DNA from 2 places in the Paenibacillus sp. TSM33 genome. Region 1 is predicted to be linked to the other one. Evidence: riboswitches for the same ligand, from Rfam matches in the RefSeq annotation. Region 1 holds a riboswitch; the other holds the start of a gene.
The links. A riboswitch is a leader RNA that binds a small molecule or an ion and turns the genes downstream of it on or off. The one in region 1 is predicted to bind ZMP and ZTP.
Positions count from the first base shown of each region.

Region 2: another riboswitch for ZMP and ZTP. It lies ahead of ACN6NF_RS23150 (TIGR01440 family protein); the one in region 1 lies ahead of ACN6NF_RS04495 (bifunctional 5,10-methylenetetrahydrofolate dehydrogenase/5,10-methenyltetrahydrofolate cyclohydrolase).

Region 1 covers NZ_JBLZXB010000010.1:87,471-90,677, forward strand. The annotation lists gene ACN6NF_RS04490 (cyclodeaminase/cyclohydrolase family protein) at 1-373, opposite strand, end outside; gene ACN6NF_RS04495 (bifunctional 5,10-methylenetetrahydrofolate dehydrogenase/5,10-methenyltetrahydrofolate cyclohydrolase) at 370-1,236, opposite strand; ZMP/ZTP riboswitch at 1,350-1,434, opposite strand; gene desA (Delta(5) desaturase DesA) at 1,647-2,708, shown strand; gene ACN6NF_RS04505 (sensor histidine kinase) at 2,769-3,207, shown strand, end outside.
Region 2 covers NZ_JBLZXB010000022.1:204,517-207,723, reverse strand. The annotation lists gene ACN6NF_RS23165 (L-threonylcarbamoyladenylate synthase) at 1-179, shown strand, start outside; gene ACN6NF_RS23160 (manganese efflux pump MntP) at 324-884, shown strand; gene ACN6NF_RS23155 (low molecular weight protein arginine phosphatase) at 970-1,554, shown strand; ZMP/ZTP riboswitch at 1,633-1,714, shown strand; gene ACN6NF_RS23150 (TIGR01440 family protein) at 1,922-2,509, shown strand; gene ACN6NF_RS23145 (serine hydroxymethyltransferase) at 2,631-3,207, shown strand, end outside.

The sequences.
Region 1 (3,207 bases):
CGAGCAGGCGCATAGGGACCTCAATGGCAGCAATCACCGCTGTTTGTAAGGAATGGGTACGATAGCGCTTTTCTTCGTCTGTTTCTTTGGGCAAACGCAACGCGGTCATGTACTGTTCAAAGGATTGGATGTCTGCGGCCATCAGTTCCTCACAATGTGTAGACAATCTCTCCATGCTGCTAATGACTTGCGCGAATTGTTCACGGAAGTGCGCGTATTTTTCTCCTTGTGAAAGGTTGGCGGTCATGGAGGTCATAGCTGCGCCTAGTGCCGCAGCCAGCGCGGATACACTTCCTCCGCCGGGGGTAGGCGCTGCACTTGCAGCTTCTTTCAGAAAATGTGCGATGGACTGATTCCACGACAGTTCACTCATGAATAAACCACCTCTCTGGAGTAATGTTGCAGACGTATCGCTTTGAGCAGATTTTTGTACAAAATGGCAGTCGTTAAGGTACCCACACCGCCGGGAACGGGAGAAATGGCATGTACCTTTTCTACCACATCCGGAGCAGCGTCACCCACGATTTTTCCCTCCAGCGTCTCATTAATCCCTGCATCCACGAGAATTAGACCTGGATGCACCATATCCTGCGTAATCACATCAGGGCATCCAACTGCGACGAAGGCAATATCTGCATGGTTCAGATGCTCTGCAATATCACGTGTACCTGCATGACAGGCGGTGACGGTGGCATTTTCTCTTTGCAGCATGTGGAAAAGGGGAAGTCCCACCGTCTGCCCAATGCCCACGAGCGTGACATTTTTGCCTGCCAAGGAGTGCCCGTAATGCTTCAACAGTTCAATACAGGCTTGAGGTGTAGCGGGGTATAGTCCTGCGTCACCCGTAACGGTAGCCAGTTTGTTATCAGGTGTAATTCCATCAATATCCTTGTAGGGGGCGATGGACTGTTTAATAACGGAGGCAGAAAGATGTTGAGGAAGCGGGAGTTCCAGCATAATGCCATGTACATGGGATGCATCATTTAGGGTACCGATCACGTGCAGAAGTTCTGCTTCGCTTACATGACGATTAAAAGTATGGAGATGAAATGAGATGCCCAGCTTCTCTGCTATTTTTTGCTTGGTCCGTGCATAGTATGCAGATGCCGGATCACCTTCTACCAACAGGGTTGCCAGATGGGGACGGTGTCCTTGCTGTTTCATTTGCTCTACTTGGGAACGGATCGTTGCATACACTTGCTCAGCTGCTTCTTTGGATTTCATGATAATAGCCATAGTCCGAGCCTCCTCTGAATTTATCGCATAATAGAATCAACAGGGTGTCATGGTCTTAAAAAACGAAAAAAAGTATTTGCACAAGGTCGTCAAGACAGACGAATCCTCTGCAAATACTTCTCCCAGGCGAACGGTACGCTTTGTTTGTATGCTCCCTCGTGGTTGATTCCACTGACTTCGCCAGTCACATACAGCGTTATATATCTTACATTTTAACAAAAAAACAGCAGAAAGGAAACCCGCGAACATTTGGCAAACAGGTTTGGTTAGTTGTCTATATGACAAATGTCATATGCCCGAACTGACGTTTATGACTACAGCAGATCCAGCGGTCTCCTTATACTGAGCTTAGATCAACATGTACGCCTGACAGGATCAAGGTATGGGCTGCATTTTAAAGGAGGATCATAATGGGTATGACACAGCTCCCGTTAGCTCAATTGAAAAAAAATATGGCTCCCTACGAGAAAATAAACACGAAATCCAGCGTTCTGCAACTTATCAATACCTTGGGACCGCTGATCCTATTGTGGTATGCCGCTTATCTTAGCCTAGCGGTTTCTTACTGGCTGACGCTTCCCATTACCATTATTGCGGCAGGGTTTGTGGTACGGACATTTATTATTTTTCATGATTGTGGTCATCAATCTTTTTTCAAAAGTCGCAAGCTGAACGATATGGTGGGAACGATTACAGGGATTATTACGCTCTGCCCTTACCATCAATGGAAAAATAGTCACGCGATCCACCATGCAACCAGCAGTAATTTGGATAAAAGAGGCACGGGTGATATGTGGGTGCTCACGGTAGAAGAGTACACAGCGGCCTCCACATGGACACGGCTGGCGTATCGTATATATCGAAATCCTTGGGTTATGTTCGGTTTAGGTCCGATCTATACTTTTTTGATTTCCTATCGGTTTAATGTCAAGACAGCCAAACGTAAGGAAAAAATAAACACCTATGTGACGAATATATCCATTGTTGCATTGTATGCACTGTTGTGCTGGGCTATTGGATGGCAGGCATTCCTTCTGGTACAGACGCCTATCTTTTTTGTGTCTGGTATGTTGGGAATTTGGCTATTCTATGTTCAACACCAGTTTGAGGATTCGTATTTTGAGCATGATGAAGAGTGGAGTTATATTAACGCGGCCGTCGAAGGCAGTTCTTACTACAAGCTCCCTAAAGTTTTGCAATGGATTACAGGCAATATTGGTTTTCATCACGTTCACCACTTGAGCCCTAAAGTACCAAATTACAATTTGGAGAAAGCGCATGAAGCGACACCGTTGCTGCAAAAGGCGACCACGATTACGGTGAGTAGCAGTCTGCAATCTTTGAAGTTCCGACTATGGGATGAAAATACAAAAACCTTTCTGACCTTTAAACAAGTGAAGCCACGGCTTAGCAAACATGTTGGCGCTTCACCTCCCATTCCTACACCTGCTGTAGGCACGGAAAGAAAATAACGTTGTAGGGAAATTGGTATGATAAGATAAAGGATATCTAAAGTAGAAAAGGGTGGCAGGATGCAAAAGTGGTATCAGATTTTCCAAAGAAATACGGGACTTAGCCCTTATGTGTGGGTCGTCTTTTATATCCTGCCCTTTTACTATTTTAGCTCTTCATCTACCAGTCATATTATTCTGGGTACGGCTATTATATTGGTGTTTTTTGCTTGTTATGTACTGGCTTTTGTCTCTCAAGGCTGGCTCATATACTTTTGGACCAGTGTGCAGATCGCCATATCGATTACGATGACGCTGCTATTTAGCTATATGTATTTTTCTATATTTATCGCGTATCTGATCGGTAATATTAAAAGTAAGGCCGCATTTACGACGCTGTATATTATTTTAATGGTGATTACGATTGGATTAATCAATTATGGGTTTGTTTCTCAGAATCCTGTTTTCATTAAGCAGATTCCTTTTATCCTGCTGAATCTAATCGGTGTGATCCTCCTGC
Region 2 (3,207 bases), on a different contig from region 1:
CGCTAGGCAAGCTGGACGCGCTCCATGAGGCGGCGCAGCGCCTGTACGGCGTGCTGCGTCGCTGCGATGAGGACGGCGTCACCTACATTTTGGCGGAAGCCTGTCCGCCGAAAGGATTGGGAGACGCTGTCATGAATCGATTGCTTAAAGCGGCAGGTCATCGAATCATCCGTCTGTAGCTTCTGTAAAGAATGGAGTCTCTTAATTTTAATTTCTCCTCTCTCCTCGTTTCTGTTTTGGGTGTTTTCAGTACCTGCTTGTACTGATTTGCCCCTTGTCCGCATAACGTGTACAAGAACAGACGGATAATGGAGGGATGGAGTATGCTGGCAGCCTCTGCCGATGCTGGGCAGGTTGTAACGATTCTGATCATGGCGGTAGCGCTAGGGATGGATGCGCTGTCGCTGGGCGTAGGGATCGGTATGAAGGGGATACGCTTGCGAGACGTGCTGCGCATCAGCATTGTGATCGGTTTTTTTCACATCCTGATGCCGTTGCTGGGAATGTTCACAGGCCATTATATGAGTTCTTTATTAGGCCATGTGACGACCTATTTCGCAGGGGGATTACTCATCCTTCTGGGCGGGCATATGGTGTACAATTCCTTCAAGGGAGACGGTGTACACGTATTGGATCATCGGTCGCCTTTGGGTCTTTTGCTATTTGCACTTGGGGTGAGCATTGACTCATTTTCTGTGGGAGTGTCCCTGGGGATGTTCCAGAGTGATTTGGTGCTGACTGTTCTGGCCTTTGGTTTTTGTGGGGGAGCGATGGCGATGCTAGGCCTGTTACTGGGGCGCAAGGTCAGCCGCAATCTGGGGGATTATGGAGAAGCGGTGGGCGGAGCCATTTTGCTGGCATTCGGCTTTATGTTTATGTTTTGATTTTAACGTGGACAGTGTAAAATAAATACAGGATTTGAGTAATCCTCTGTTTATATATTTTTTCGACATACGGGGGGTGAAGACATTGAAGAATATCTTATTTGTATGCACAGGGAACACTTGCCGTAGTCCAATGGCTGAGGGGATGCTGCGTAAGTTGGCTGCTGAGCATGGACTGGAACTGGACGTGCGTTCTGCGGGAGTAGCTGCGATGGACGGCACACCGATATCCCGACATGCAGAGGCGGTTTTACGTGATCACGATATATCCGATCAGATCACTTCAACCTCTTTAAGCAATGGACTTGCCGAGTGGGCACATCTGATCTTAACCTTGACGCAAGGACATAAACAGCATGTCATTCAACGGTTTCCACAAACGGCAGGCAAAGTATTTACGCTGAAGGAATATGTGGAGGACCGGGACGCAGTGCTGAATGACGTACAGGAGTTAGATGGCTTGTATGCATCACAGCAGTTGATGGCTTCACTCGGACAAGAGCTATCGGCGCAGGAACGTGAACGAATGATTGAATTACATCAACGGATTCCGGGCTTCGATATCTCAGATCCGTTTGGCGGTTCGCGGGAGGACTACGATGTCACAGCTGCGGAAATCCGTGTAGCTTTGCATAAGTTGTTGGACAAGCTAAAGGGATCTTCCGAATAAAGTTGGTATCATTCCTCTATTTTGTACGGAATCTGTTGATTTTCGACGGTTAATCCGTTAAGATAAGGTGGAAAAATGAGAATCCGATGTAACTGGCGACAAAAGTGGGATCAACCACGATGGAGCATCGGATATACGGCCGGTCGCCTGGGCAAAAGAGCAATTCCACATAGGTGTGGACTGCTCTTTTTTCGTATACGAGCTACAGCAGATCTTCTGTTGCCTTCTTGTTCTTCCATTTTTTCTGCTCGAAATCTGAAACATCGGCTATAATATAGTCAGATTGTGATCAGGAGAGAGTGTGTTGAACTTGGGGCATGGGACCATGCCTAGTCTCTGAGAGGCTGTTCAACCAAAGGAGGTTCCAATGGTAGAACAATTGGATCATGAGATTTCACTCGAAGCACAGACCGCTTCTGTCGTGCGGGAAATTGCAGAAGCAGCCAGTCTCAAAGCTGGTCGCCTGCTTATTATTGGCGCGAGCACGAGTGAAGTGGCTGGAAGTCGAATCGGCACAGCAGGAGCGCTCGATGTGGCTCAGCAAGTGTTGTCTGGAGTGGAATCCGTTCGCAGAGAGTATGGCTTTGATGTGGCGTTTCAATGCTGTGAGCACTTGAACCGAGCACTGGTCGTTGAACGTTCTCTACTGGAGCGTTTGGGCCTGATGGAGGTTGCGGCTGTCCCTGTTCGTACAGCAGGGGGTTCTATGGCTACCGTTGCCTATCGTTCTATGGACGATGCGTGTCTGGCAGCGAACGTGCAGGCTCATGCCGCGATAGACATCGGCGAAACGCTGATTGGCATGCATTTGCGCCCGATTGCCGTTCCGTTTCGCCCAAGCCTTCGCTGGATTGGTGAAGCACGTGTGACGGCTGCGTTCACTCGTCCTCCACTTATTGGCGGACAACGGGCAGTGTACAGTCTGGAACAAGAAACCGGCGGAAACTGCGATTAGCATTTGGCATGTCGGCATGTTTGTACTAATCTTTTTTGCATTGATGATGAGGCACCTAACAGAGGAGCAGGCATTTGCTTGTATACCCAACAATTTGACCATGGAGAGGGAGTAATCAATCATGATGGAACATCTGCGTAAAAGTGACCCGACAGTGATGGAAGCAATGGGGCTTGAACTGAAACGGCAACGCCACAATATCGAGCTGATCGCATCTGAGAATATCGTCAGTGAAGCAGTAATGGAAGCCATGGGCTCCGTGCTTACCAATAAATATGCTGAAGGTTATCCGAACAAACGCTACTATGGTGGCTGTGAGCATGTAGATATCGTTGAAGATATTGCACGTGATCGTGCGAAAGAACTCTTTGGCGCTGAGCATGCGAACGTGCAGCCTCACTCTGGAGCACAGGCTAACATGGCGGTATATCTGGCAGCTCTTCAACCTGGAGATACTGTACTGGGTATGAATCTGGCGCATGGCGGCCACTTAACACACGGAAGCCCGGTTAATGCCTCCGGTTTGTTGTATAACTTTGCTGCTTACGGTGTACGTGAAGACAACTTCCGCATCGACTACGATGAAGTGCGCAAAGCAGCCTTCAAGCACCGCCCTCGTCTGATCGTAGCGGGTGCAAGTGCATATCCGCGTACTATCGATTTTGAAGCCTTTGCTTCCATTGCTAATGATGTAGGTG